DNA from 4 places in the Streptomyces sp. NPDC059917 genome. Region 2 is predicted to be linked to each of the others. Evidence: riboswitches for the same ligand, from Rfam matches in the RefSeq annotation. Region 2 holds a riboswitch; each other region holds the start of a gene.
The links. A riboswitch is a leader RNA that binds a small molecule or an ion and turns the genes downstream of it on or off. The one in region 2 is predicted to bind cobalamin.
Positions count from the first base shown of each region.

Region 1 (3,340 bases), on a different contig from region 2:
CGCCCTGATGGGCGGCCTGGTCGGCGCGGCCGTCGCCTCCGCCGGCCTCGGCGCCGTCAACGGCGGCACGCTCGTCACGAAGGTGCTGCTCCCCGCGGTCGCCGCGCCGATCGTCGCCGGTGTGGCCGCGATGCTGGCCTCCAAGCTGACCTACAAGCTGGGCGGCAACGTCGACAAGAAGACCTCCGCCAAGGGCTACAAGGCCGGTCAGATCGCCTCGGCCGGTCTCGTCTCCCTCGCGCACGGCACCAACGACGCGCAGAAGACCATGGGCATCATCACCCTCGCGCTGGTCGCGGGCGGGGCGCTCGCGCCCGGCTCCAACCCGCCGGTCTGGGTCATCGTCTCCGCCGGCATGGCGATCGCGATGGGCACCTACCTGGGCGGCTGGCGCATCATCCGCACCATGGGCAGCGGCCTGACCGACCTCCAGCCGCAGCAGGGCTTCGCGGCCCAGACCTCGGCCGCGAGCGTCATCCTGGCCTCCTCCAGCCTCGGCTTCTCCCTCTCCACCACCCACGCCTGCTCCGGCGCGGTCATGGGCGCGGGTCTCGGTCGCAAGGGCGGCGTGGTCCGCTGGTCCACCGCCAGCCGGATGTTCATCGCCTGGGGCCTGACCCTTCCGGCCGCCGCCCTGGTGGCCGCGGGCGCCGAGCTGGTCATGCGCACCGGTGACGTCGGCGTCGCCGCCGTCGCCCTCTTCCTCGTCGGCTCCTGCGTCGCCATCTGGCTGATCTCGCGCCGCCAGGTCGTCGACCACACCAACGTGAACGAGGCCGCGGGCACCGCCGACAGCACGGTCGAGGCGCCGGGCGTGGTCACCACCGCGATCGCCGCCGTGGCCGTCCCCCCGGTCGCGGGCACCACCGCCGCGGTCACGGACGAGGCCTTCAAGGCGACCATCCCGACCCCGGCCCCGGCCGCTCCCCCGGCACCGGCGGCGCCCGCCGCCGCGGTCTGACCCACAGAGGAATCGGCAGTATGAAGATCGACTGGGCAGCACTCGGCTCCGTGTTCGGCGTCAGCCTCTCCGCGACCGTCGCCCTCGTGACCCTCTTCACCCTGGGCATCGTGGGCCTGTCGAAGCACGAGACCGCCACCGGCCAGGGCGACACCGCCCACCTGGCGCGCACCGGCGCGTACGCCTGCTTCGCACTGTGCGCGGTGGCCGTCGGCTACGCGATCTACCTGATCGTCAGCTGACACCCCGGACACCCCCGGGCGCCCCTCCCGCACCAGCACGTCCGAAAGCTCCCTCCGGCCCGCGGCCGGGGGGAGCTTTCGCAGGTCAACGGCAAGTTGACGGGCGTTCGCGGTGCGTGGTGGACTGCCCGAGCCAATACGGCGGCATGAAGAGGAAGTCCGGTGCGAATCCGGCGCGGTCCCGCCACTGTCACCGAGGAGCCGAAGGCTCCCGGAAGCCAGGAACTCTCGCCACCGGACACGTCGAACCAGGGCGCGGACCCTGAGTGAGGACCTACCTGCCACATGCGTGCCGATCGCGTTTTCGCGTACGGCGCGACGGCCGGCCTGATCGGCGACCGGATCCTCGGTGATCCGCGCCGCGGGCATCCCGTCGCCGCCTTCGGGCGGGCCGCCGCCACCGTCGAACGAGCCCTGTGGGGCAAGAGCCGCGCCCGGGGCGCGGTCCACGCCCTGGTGTGCGCCGGGGGCGCGGCCGCCGTCGGCGCGCTCGGCGCCCGCGCCGTGCGCTCCCGGACTGCCGCCGCCCGCATCGCCCTGACCGCCGCCGCGACCTGGGCGGTGGTCGGCGGCACCTCGCTGGGCCGCGAGGCCCGCGCCATCGGGGGCGCGCTCGCCGCCGGGGACACCGAGGTGGCCCGCGAGCGGCTGCCGCACCTGTGCGGGCGCGACCCGCAGGCCCTGGACGAGCAGCAGATCGCCCGCGCCGTCGTGGAGTCGGTCGCCGAGAACACCTCCGACGCCGTCGTCGGCGCCCTGGTCTGGGGCGCCCTGGCGGGAGTGCCCGGGCTGCTGGGCTTCCGCGCCGTGAACACCCTCGACGCGATGGTCGGCCACAAGTCCCCCCGCTACCTGCGCTACGGCTGGGCCTCGGCCCGGCTCGACGACGTCGCGGGCTGGCCGGGCGCGCGGCTGACCGCGCTGGCCGCCGTGCTGGCCGGACCGGACCGGCGGGGCGCCGTACGGGCCTGGCGCGCGGACGCCTCGGCGCACCCCAGCCCGAACGCCGGACCGGTGGAGGCCTCCTTCGCCGGGGCGCTCGGGGTCCGCCTCGGCGGGACCCTGGCGTACGCCGGGCGCGTGGAGCACCGGGCGGTGCTGAACGGGGCGGCGGGCCGCCCGGTCGAGGTCGCGGACATCGAGCGGGCCGTACGGCTCTCGCGCCGGGTGACCTGGATCTCCCTCGGGGCCTGCGTGTCCTTGCGGCTGTTGGTGGCACATTGCACGTCGGGCCGCAGCGGTCCGACCCGTACGACGAAGGCGAAGGGACGCGGATGAGCGGCGCACGGCGCGGCGGGGGGCTCCTGGTCGCCGGGACCACCTCCGACGCGGGCAAGAGCGTGGTCACGGCGGGCATCTGCCGCTGGCTGGCCCGCCAGGGCGTGAAGGTGGCCCCCTTCAAGGCCCAGAACATGTCGCTGAACTCCTTCGTCACCCTGGAGGGCGCCGAGATCGGCCGCGCCCAGGCGATGCAGGCCCAGGCGGCCCGGGTCGAGCCGACCGCGCTGATGAACCCGGTGCTGCTCAAGCCCGGCAGCGACAGCAGCAGCCAGGTGGTGCTGCTGGGCAAGCCGGTGGGCGAGATGAGCGCGCGCGGCTACCACGGGGGCCGTCAGGAGCAGTTGCTCGGCATCGTCACGGACTGCCTGGAGCAGCTGCGGGGCACGTATGACGCCGTGATCTGCGAGGGGGCGGGCAGTCCGGCCGAGATCAACCTGCGGCGCACGGACATCGTGAACATGGGGATCGCGCGGGCCGCGCGCTTCCCGGTGGTCGTGGTCGGCGACATCGACCGCGGCGGGGTCTTCGCCTCGTTCTTCGGCACGACGGCGCTGCTGTCCCCCGAGGACCAGTCGCTGATCGCGGGCTACCTCGTCAACAAGTTCCGCGGCGACGTCTCCCTGCTGGAGCCGGGCATGGAGATGCTGCGGGGCCTGACCGGGCGGGCGACGTACGGCGTGCTCCCCTTCCAGCACGGCCTCGGCATCGACGAGGAGGACGGCCTGCGCGTCTCCCTGCGCGGCGCCGTACGGGAATCCGTGGTCGCCCCGCCGGTCGGCGAGGACGTGCTGCGGGTCGCCGTCTGCGCGGTGCCCCTGATGTCGAACTTCACGGACGTCGACGCGCTGGCCGCCGA
Region 1 is NZ_JBHWLC010000019.1:43,914-47,253, forward strand. It holds gene ACFWAR_RS13940 (anion permease) at 1-961, shown strand, start outside; gene ACFWAR_RS13945 (hypothetical protein) at 982-1,203, shown strand; cobalamin riboswitch at 1,307-1,454, shown strand; gene ACFWAR_RS13950 (cobalamin biosynthesis protein) at 1,489-2,481, shown strand; partial or broken gene ACFWAR_RS13955 (cobyric acid synthase) at 2,478-3,340, shown strand, end outside.
Region 1: linked by a shared signal. The riboswitch ahead of ACFWAR_RS13950 (cobalamin biosynthesis protein) and the one ahead of ACFWAR_RS32275 (ribonucleoside triphosphate reductase) in region 2 are both predicted to bind cobalamin.

Region 2 (3,340 bases):
GCTGCTGCGCGACCGGCCGTTGCCCGTGCCGCCCCAACAGGGCGACTGGGAGCTGGCCAACCTCCGCCAGGAGGTGCGCACGGCCCGCGCCGCCGGGATCGACGGCTTCACCCTCGACCTGCTCTCCCTCTCCGGCCCCAACTGGGACCGCGCCAACCTCCTCATGGAGGCGGCCCGTTCGGTCGACCCCGCCTTCAAGATCATGCTGATGCCGGACATGACCTCCCTCAAGACCGACGACCCGGCCGTGCTCGCGACCGCGCTCGCCGCCCTCGCCGCGGCGCCCGCCGCGCACCGCCTGGGCGACGGTCGGCTGGTCGTCTCCCCCTTCAAGGCCGAGGAGAAGGACGTCGCCTGGTGGAGCCGGGTGATCGACCTGCTGAGGTCGAAGCACGGCATCCGCACCGCGTTCGTCCCGCTCTTCCTCGACTTCGCCGCGCACGGCGCGCGGTTCGCGCCCATCAGCTACGGGTTCTCCGAGTGGGGCAGCCGCAGCTACGTCGGCCAGGACGGCGCGGCCGACGACGTCCGGCGCGCGCACGAGGCGGGCAAGATCTGGATGCAGCCGGTCTCCGTCCAGGACGCCCGCCCCAACCAGGGGATCTACGACGAGGCCGGGAACACCGCCACCCTGCGCTCCACCTGGACGCACGCCATCGACGACGGCGCCGACTGGGTGCAGCTGACCACCTGGAACGACTACTCGGAGGGCAGCCAGTTCGCCCCCTCCCTGCACAACGGCCACACCTACCTGGACATCTCCTCCTACTACCTGACCCGGTTCAAGACGGGCTCCTGGCCGCGGATCGTCCGGGACACGCTCTACCTGACCTCGCGCACCCAGTTCGCCGCGGCCGACCCGACCGGGACCCAGTCCCTGGTGATGTCCCTGCGCAAGGGCAGCGCCGCGCCTCGGGACGCGGTGGAGGTGCTCAGCTTCCTGACCGCCCCGGCCACCGTCCGTACCGCGACCGGCGGGGACGCGGACGCCTACGAGGCCCCCGCCGGAGTCCGGTCGCACCTGCTGGAGCTGCGCTCCGGCACCAGCTCGGCCCGGGCGGTCCGCGACGGGGTCACCTCGACCTCGGTCGAGCTGTCGTACCCGGTGGACCGCACGGTCGCGGTCCAGGACCTCCAGTACTACGGGGCGACCAGCGGCCGCACGTCACCGTAGGGACTTTGGGACCCTCTCCCGGGACGAAGGTCACCCAATATCTTGTGGTCGCGCTGGGCGGTCATATCCATATGTAGTGTTGGCCCTGCCGGTTCGGCGGGGCCACGCTCATGTCCGCCCCGACCGAGGCAACAGGGAACCCGATGCGAATCCGGGACTGCCCCGCAACGGTGAGCGCACGCCCTTCCCCCGACGGGGACGGGGCGCCGCGCGAGTCCGACACCTGCCGGCCAACGAACCACACTTCCGTGCCGAGCCTCGTGGGAGGGCTGCCGTGACCGCTGCCGTAGACGCCGTGGAGACCGTGACCGAATACCTGGAGCGCCGGGACTGGAGGGTCAACGCCAACGCCAACCAGGGCTACTCGCTCGGCGGCCTGATCCTGAACGCGGCGGGCAAGGTGACGGCGAACTACTGGCTGGAGCGCGTCTACCCGGCCGAGATCGCCGCCGCCCACCGCGAGGGCGACTTCCACATCCACGACCTGGACATGCTCTCCGGCTACTGCGCGGGCTGGTCCCTGCGCACCCTGCTGACCGAGGGGTTCAACGGGGTCCCCGGCCAGATCGACTCCGGCCCGCCCCGGCACCTGTCCTCGGCCGTCGGCCAGATCGTCAACTTCCTCGGCACCCTCCAGAACGAATGGGCGGGCGCCCAGGCCTTCTCCTCCTTCGACACCTACCTCGCCCCCTACGTCCGCCTCGACGCGATGACGTACGCCCAGGTCAGGCAGTGTGTCCAGGAGCTGGTGCACAATCTGAACGTGCCCTCGCGCTGGGGCACCCAGACCCCCTTCACCAACCTCACCTTCGACTGGACCTGCCCCGAGGACCTGCGCGATCAGGTCCCCGTGATCGGCGGGGTCGAAGCGGACTTCACCTACGGCGAGCTCCAGCACGAGATGGACCTGATCAACCGGGCCTACATCGAGGTCATGACGGAGGGCGACGCCACCGGCCGGGTCTTCACCTTCCCGATCCCCACCTACAACATCACCCGGGACTTCCCCTGGGAGAGCGAGAACGCCGAGCGGCTCTTCGCGATGACCGCCAAGTACGGGCTCCCCTACTTCCAGAACTTCATCAACTCCGAGCTGTCCCCGCACATGATCCGCTCGATGTGCTGCCGCCTCCAGCTCGACCTCACCGAGCTGCTCAAGCGCGGCAACGGCCTCTTCGGCAGCGCCGAACAGACCGGCTCCCTCGGCGTGGTCACGCTCAACTGCGCCCGCCTCGGCCACCTGCACGCGGGCGACGAGGACGCCCTGATGGCCGCCGTGGACCGGCTGTGCGAGCTGGCCAAGGACAGCCTGGAGCTGAAGCGGATCACCGTCCAGGACCTGATCGACGGCGGACTGTTCCCCTACACCAAGCGCTACTTGGGCACCCTGCGCAACCACTTCTCGACCATCGGGGTCAACGGGATCAACGAGATGATCCGCAACTTCTCCGGGGACGCGGACGACATCACCACCGAGGCCGGGCACGCGCTGGCCGTCCGCCTGCTGGACCGCGTCCGCGCCCGCATGGTGGAGTTCCAGGAGCGCACCGGGAACCTCTACAACCTGGAGGCCACCCCGGCCGAAGGGACGACGTACCGCTTCGCCAAGGAGGACCGGCGGCGGTACCCCGAGATCCTCCAGGCGGGCACGGACGCCAACCCCTACTACACCAACTCCTCGCAGCTGCCCGTCGGGTGGACCGACGACCCCTTCGAGGCGCTGGAGCGGCAGGACGAACTCCAGGCCAAGTACACCGGCGGCACGGTCCTGCACCTCTACATGACGGAGCGGATCCCCACCGCCGAGGCCTGCCGGTCCCTGGTGCGCCGCTCCCTGGAGCGCTTCCGGCTGCCCTACCTCACGGTCACCCCGACCTTCTCGATCTGCGCCGAACACGGCTACCTCGCGGGGGAGCAGCCCAACTGCCCGCACTGCGGAGCCGATTGCGAGGTGTGGACGCGGGTCATGGGCTACCACCGGCCGGTGTCCTCCTTCAACATCGGCAAGAAGGGCGAGCACGCCGAGCGCGTCCACTTCCGGCACGTCGGCGGAGCGCCGGGATCCGACACCGGCGCGGGCACGGGCGCAGGAGCGGGAGCCGGGGCGTGATCCGGATCGGCGGCTGGTCGCGGCTGTCCACCTGCGACTGGCCGGGCAAGCTGACC
Region 2 is NZ_JBHWLC010000079.1:11,713-15,052, reverse strand. It holds gene ACFWAR_RS32280 (glycoside hydrolase family 71 protein) at 1-1,174, shown strand, start outside; cobalamin riboswitch at 1,247-1,420, shown strand; gene ACFWAR_RS32275 (ribonucleoside triphosphate reductase) at 1,449-3,284, shown strand; gene ACFWAR_RS32270 (anaerobic ribonucleoside-triphosphate reductase activating protein) at 3,281-3,340, shown strand, end outside.

Region 3 (3,340 bases), on a different contig from region 2:
TGGTGTTGTCCCGGCCGGTGGCGGCGAGCGCGTAGGCGCCGTCGATGGTCAGGCCGTAGTCGGCGAAGCCGGTGCCCGCGCCGCTCTCGTAGTACCGGCCCTGGACCAGTCGGGCGCGGTCGGCGAGGTACGCCGTGCCCTTGCCCAGGTCCGGGCCGTCACCGGTCGGCGGGGCGGTCGGCGGGGCGGTGGTGGGCGGGGTGGTCGGCGTCGGGTCGACCGGCTTGGTGGTCAGCAGGACCAGGTCGCCCTTGGCGCCCGCGACGGCGGCCGGGGCGGTGGCGAACATCCGGGAGTCGGTGTCGTTCTCGTCGAAGCCGAAACCGCCCGTGGGGAGCTGCCGCTTGGACAGCCAGGAGAGACCGGCGTCCGCGAAGGCGTCGTCACCGAGGGCGCGCAGCGCCTGGGCGGCCCAGGCGGTGGCGGCCGGGCTGCCGGTGGTCTCGTACGGGGCGGAGGGCCAGGCGCCGGTCGGCAGCTGGGACTTCTTGAGGCCGCCCCGGGCCTTCTGCACGGCCTCGCCGTGGCCACCGGCGCGCTGGAGGGCCAGGGTGATCAGGCCGGTGGCGATCGGGTCGCTGTCGCACCAGCCGCCGGAGCGGATGAGGACGCCGCTGAAGCCGCCGTCCTCGCACTGGAGGCCGACGAGCCGGTGCACGGCGGCGGCGGGCGGGGTGACGCCGCCGCCGATCAGCGCGATGACGGCCATGGCCTGGGCGTCGGACTGGCCGGTCGTGCGGAAGTCCCCCTTGGTCAGGCAGCCTTCGACGGGGTCGCCGTCACCGATGTCGCGCGGGCACACGTACTTCAGGAGGTCGCCGAGCAGGTCGTGCCCGCCGAAGGCGCGCGGGTCCTTGCCCGTGGCCTCGGCGACGAGCGCGAGGCGCGCGGCGGCGGTGGCGTCCGGGATGCCGTCCTTGCCGGCCGGGTAGGCGTAGGCGTCGGTCTGCGCGGGCGTGGCCAGGAAGTCGGCCGCCTTCCTCGCCGCCGGACTCCTGCGGTCCGTGGCGGTCAGCGCGAACACGGCCTCCGTGGTGAGGAAGTGGTTCGGTGCGGTGGCCCCGTCGTCGACGACCCGCTCCCCGTCCGTCAGCTTCCCGGTGATCCAGCGCAGGGCGGCCGGTACGTCGACCGTCCCCGCGGGCACCGTGGGCGGAGCCGTGGGCACGGCGGGGTCGGGGGTGATGACGCCGCCGGCCCGCACGTCGTCGGGGGTGAAGGCGGGCTTGCCGGAGGTGCCGCCGACGGAGGTGGCGCCGTACACCCAGGCGTCCACGTCACCGGGCTTGGGGGTCCGGGCCATGGCGCCCAGCGGGCTGTAGGTCCAGTTGCGCTGCCCGGGCGAGGCGATCCAGTAGGACCAGTACGCGGTGGCCTGCGGGGTGACGGTGCAGGGCTCCTTCTCCGGAGTCGGGTACTGCGTACCGGAGTTGAAGGACCCCTCGCCGATGCGGCAGATGAAGGCGGGGCCGTCGTGGACGGTCCCGGTGGTCGTGAAACCGGCGGTGTGCAGCAGCTCGTACCCGGTCGTCGGGGTGGTGTCGCAGCCGCGCCTCACCGCGCCGCCGAAGGGGCCGAAGTCCACCGCCACGATGGCGCCGGTGTCGGCCGTGCACTGCTCGATCGGGTCGGCGTGGGCGGCCGGGGGAGGAGTGAGGAAGGCCACTGCCGCACCGAGCGTCAGGAAGGACGCGGTGACGAGCGCGAGGAACCGCCGTCTCGGCCGCGTCCGTTGCGCCTGCTGTTCGGTCCCCACCGCGGCCCTCGTCTCTGCCGGGCGGCTGCGTGCGTGGCGATCCGCCCCCGCACGGCCCTGGGGCCACGGAGGAGCTGTTACGACCACGCCGTAGTCCGCGACGGCGCTCTTCGTGCTGTGTTTCGGCCCCAGGCATTCCGACTCGCCCGGGACGAACCGGGCCTACGGTTGCGGGTCAGCGCCGGAATTCGACCGGCTTCCCCTGGAGCTGAGCAGTTATCAGCCGGAGTGCAACACGGATTCCGTGGACGCGTCAAGGTGGCCTACGTCTCAGCCCGCGTCCCCGCGGCGCGGCCCGGTCCGTCCGCGGACCGGGTGGCTGGCGGTGGCTTGATCACTCGGGTAGCGTCCAGGGCTGCCACATGGGGGAACCCGGTGAGAATCCGGGGCTGACGCGCAACGGTGTGGGACGGCGGGGGCCGTTCCGGAGCCCGAATGCCCATACGGCGATGCAGCAACAGGAAGCCGTACCACGCGTTCCGGACGGCGGCCCTGCGGCCCGTGCCCCAGCCGTGTCCGTACGACGGCGACGTGAGGCCCGTGCGGCGAGCGGCCGGCGTCCGCCGATTTCCAGGAGCAGGCCATGTCCCGTCCCCGTACCTCCCGCCGCCTCGCGCTCGCGCTGCCCGCCGCGCTCGGCGCGCTCGTCCTCACCGCGCTGCCCGCCTCGGCGACCTCCTCGCCGGCGCAGATCGCCACCTCCAAGACCAACGGCGTCGCCTACCTCAAGTCGCTCCAGGCGGCGGACGGTTCGTACGCCGGCTCGGGCCTGTCCAACGAGTGGGCCTTCAGCACCTTCGCCGCCACCGGTACCGCGGTCGTCGACGTCTACCCGGGCGGCGACATGACGAAGAACGCGCGCACGGTCTACCGGAACCTGCTGTCGACGGCGGGTTGGCCGCAGGCCGCCCCGGTGGTCACCGACTACGAGCGCGGCACCCTCAACGCCTACGCCGCCGGCATCGACCCGGCCCGGGTCTCGGCCTCGCGCAACCTCGTCGCGCACGTCTACTCCTACTGGCAGACGGCGGAGCCCGGTTACTTCGGCCCCTCCGGGAACTTCAACGGCACGGTCTTCGCGGCGCTCGCCCTGCGCGGCGCCAAGACCCAGAGCGGCGCCGACCGCATCCCGCAGGCGCTGACCGACTCGATGGTCACCCGCATCCGGGCCAACCAGCATGCGGACGGTGGCTGGACGTACCAGAAGGGCGAGGGCAACCCCACCGTCCTCAACTCCGCGAGCGACGTCGACATGACCGGCTCGGCCATGGCCGCGCTCTGCGTCTCCGGCGTCCCGAACACCGACGCCGGTGTCGTGCGGGCGAAGAACTTCCTCAAGAGCACGCTCGTTTCCGGCACCGGCGCCTTCAACTCCCTCTACGGGGTCAACACCAGCTCGAACGGCTGGGGCGTCGCGGGCCTGAACGCCTGCGGATTCAACCCGCAGACCGGGGACTTCCTCACCGGCAGCGGCAAGACCCCCGTGGACTTCCTGATCGCCAACCAGTACAACCCGGCGGGCGGTTTCAAGTACAAGCCCTCCGACACGGCCCCCACCGCCTACGCCTCGATCGACGCGCTGCG
Region 3 is NZ_JBHWLC010000023.1:78,639-81,978, forward strand. It holds gene ACFWAR_RS16080 (prenyltransferase/squalene oxidase repeat-containing protein) at 1-1,756, opposite strand, end outside; cobalamin riboswitch at 1,866-2,004, opposite strand; cobalamin riboswitch at 2,122-2,197, shown strand; gene ACFWAR_RS16085 (hypothetical protein) at 2,340-3,340, shown strand, end outside.
Region 3: linked by a shared signal. The riboswitch ahead of ACFWAR_RS16080 (prenyltransferase/squalene oxidase repeat-containing protein) and the one ahead of ACFWAR_RS32275 (ribonucleoside triphosphate reductase) in region 2 are both predicted to bind cobalamin.

Region 4 (3,340 bases), on a different contig from region 2:
GAGCAGCAGCCCGGTCCCCACGGCCAGGACGGCCGCGGGCAGGGCCAGTTCGTCCCACCGCGCCCCGCCGAGGCCCCCGAGCGTCCAGAAGAGGATGGAGCGGACCTCCTCGGCCCGCGCCGAGAGGACCAGCACCAGGCTGGTGAGCGCGGACAGGATGTACTGGACGGCGACCCCGGCGAGGATCAGCCGCCCGGTGGTCATGGTCCCGCCGCGCCGGGCCAGGGCGTACACGGTGACCAACGCGCCGAGCGAGCCGACGAAGGCGGCCAGGGGCAGGGTGACGCTGGTCGCGACGCCCGCGCCGAGGCCGAGCACGATGACGGCCACGGCGCCCGCGGAGGCTCCGGAGGACGCGCCGAGCAGGAACGGGTCGGCGAGCTGGTTGCGCACGAGGGCCTGCAGCACGGCGCCCGTCACGGCCAGTCCGGCGCCGACCACGGCCGCCAGCAGCACGCGCGGCATCCGGACGTCCCACACGATGGAGGCGAAGGCACCGGGGCGCGGTCCGTCCGCGACGATCTCCAGCACCTGGCCGGCGGGGATCCGCACCGGCCCCAGGGCCAGTCCCGCCACCGCACCGGCGGCGAGCGCCAGGGCGAGGAGGACGAGGACGAGCGGGGTGCGGCGGCGGTCCGCCCTCACGGGGCGTCGGGGTGCAGTTGACCGGCGAGGGATTCGACGGCGTCGGCGACGCGCACCCCGAGGACGGCCGAGGACAGCGGCAGGACGACGAACCGCCGGTCCCTGATCGCGGGAACCTGGGCGAGGGCCGGGTCGTTCAACAGGCGCTGCTTCTTGGCTTCGACGCCGGTCCCGCCGTAGTCGTAGATCAGCACGGTGTCCGGCTTGCGCTCGATGACCTTCTCCCAGGACACGTCCCCGAAGGTGTCCTTCAGGTCGGCGAAGGCGTTCGTCCCGCCCGCCAGGGAGACGATCTCGTTGCCGATGCCGTTGCCGCCCGAGGTGAAGGCCGCCGTCTCCCCGGAGTCGTAGACGAAGACGTTCGGGCGCGGCTTGTCCTTCACGCGTGCCGCGACGGCGTCGATGCGGCGCTGCTCGTCCTCGATCAGGCGCGCGCCCCGGTCGGGCACCCCGAAGGTGCGGGCCACCTCGGTGATCTCGGTCTTGAGCTGCTCGAAGCGGACCGGGCCCTGGGTGCAGTACTCCACGCTGAGACGGGTGTTGATACCGCTCTTCCCCAGCGTCTCGCGGTCGCGCCCCTGGGACTTGTCGAAGGCGCTGGAGTAACCGCCGTAGACGAAGTCGGGGTTGGCGCCGAGGAGCAGTTCCTTCGACGGGTACTCCTTCGCCAACACCTTGATCTTGTCGTAGGCGGGCCGGTAGGCGGGCAGGACGGCGTCGTCGAGGTAGGCGGTGCCGGCCATCCGGTCGCCGAGGCCGAGGGCGAGCAGCACCTCGGTGGCGTGCTGGTTCATGGCGACGGCGCGCCGGGGCGGTTCCCGGTACGTCGTGGTCACACCGCAGTTGGTCACGGTGTACGGGAACCCCGCGCCCGCGGCGCCGGACGTCGGCCGCGCCGCGCCGTCGCCCGTCGCTCCCTCCTCGGCGGCGCCGCAGGCGACGAGCGGTATCAGGAGCGTCAGGGGGGCGAGCGGGGCGAGCGCGCGCAGGGCGGCACGGAAACGCGACATGGCAGGGCCTCTCCGGGGGATCCTCGTCCCCTGGTCGAAAGGAAGTCGAAAGGAAGAGGCGGCACGTCAGTGTCTGACTCCCGGACCCGCGAGGGCCCGGTCACAGTGGCGGGACCGTACCGGTTTCACACCGGTTTCCTGGTACGCGCCGCCCGGGGGTAACCCGGACAATTCTGCCAGACCACCCGCGCCCCGACGTCGGCGCACCGGCCGCGGCGCCCCGGGGGGCGCCGACCGAGCTGAATCGATACAGCAGCTCAGGGGCGCATTGGCCGTCACATTCCTGGGGACCACTTGGGAAATCGTCGCCTCCCGCGACCCCGACCGCACCCCTCCGCACACCCCTCTGCACACCCCTCTGCACCTCCTCTGCAATCCGCCCCCTGCACCACGCCACACCCGTCACACCTGTCACACCTGGAGGACCCCCATGACCACCTCACCCCAGTGGCGGCAGCTCACCGACCACCTGATGTCCGTGCCCGAACAGGTCTACGAGGGCTGGAACAGCACGGTCGGCTGGGACAACTACACGCGGTGGGGACGCGAGTTCGGCGAGGACGGAGTCGCGTGGTGCGTCATCTTCGACTGGTGCACCTACCACGACGTCGGTCTCGACGCGATCGTGCCCAAGGTCGACAACGTCTCGGCGTTCACCGACTGGGCGCAGCGCCGCGGCCAGTGGTCCGAGTACCCGAGCGCCGGAGCGTGGGTGAACTTCGGCAACGGCGCGCACACCGAGATGGTCACCGGCTTCGACGCGGACACGGTGTACACCAAGGGCGGCAACTCCATCCGGGCCGGGGCCGCGGACCACGGGCAGGGCAACGGCGTCTGGTCGCACTCCAACCCCCGCCGCAGCAACTACCTCACCGGCTACTTCGCCCCCCGCTATCCGGACGGCGAGTGCCCGCCGACCGCCGACCCCCACGACCCCCGCGGCGGGACCGCCATCACCTCCTGGCGGTGGGCGCCACCCGTCACCGCGCCCACGTTCGAGCCGTTCCCGGGCGCGGGCTGGTTCACCACGGGCCGCCGCTCGCCGATCGTGGCGGCCATGCACGACCGCCTGGTCGCCGTCGGCTGCGACCGGTACGAGTCGAGCCGCGACAAGGACGTCATCGGCGCCGGTGACAAGAGGAGCTACGAGGCGTGGCAGCGCACGTGCGGCTTCACCGGGACCGCCGCCACCTGGCCCCCCGGCCGCACCACCTGGGATCTCCTCCAGGTCCCCAACACCTGATCCGACAGGTCCCCAACACCTGATCCGGGCGCCCCCGCGCACCCACCCGAACGCCCGAAGCCCAGGGTGAACGCGGCGCGTTCGACCTGGGCTTCGAAGGGTTCTTGCAGGGGCGGCAGGACTCGAACCTACGACATTTGGTTTTGGAGACCAACGCTCTACCAACTGAGCTACGCCCCTTCGACGGCCTTAGCTTCGCACGGGGCACGCGGATGATCCAATCGTTTCCAGCATGTGGTCACCGGACGGGACCAGCGGGCGCCCCCCGGCCGCGACGGGAAGCGTCGCAGGTGGCGGGGCCGGGCACCGAGGGGGATGGTGGGAGGTGGCCCCACGCCCGAGGAGGTTCAGCCATGCGCCGTCTGCGACCCTCCTCCGCCGCGCCCGCCCTCACCCTCGCCCTCGCGCTCGCCCTCGCCGCGCCGACCCTCCTCGGACCCGG
Region 4 is NZ_JBHWLC010000038.1:45,885-49,224, reverse strand. It holds gene ACFWAR_RS22265 (FecCD family ABC transporter permease) at 1-678, opposite strand, end outside; gene ACFWAR_RS22260 (ABC transporter substrate-binding protein) at 642-1,655, opposite strand; cobalamin riboswitch at 1,702-1,837, opposite strand; gene ACFWAR_RS22255 (peptidoglycan-binding protein) at 2,086-2,898, shown strand; tRNA gene ACFWAR_RS22250 (tRNA-Trp) at 3,006-3,078, opposite strand; gene ACFWAR_RS22245 (hypothetical protein) at 3,252-3,340, shown strand, end outside.
Region 4: linked by a shared signal. The riboswitch ahead of ACFWAR_RS22260 (ABC transporter substrate-binding protein) and the one ahead of ACFWAR_RS32275 (ribonucleoside triphosphate reductase) in region 2 are both predicted to bind cobalamin.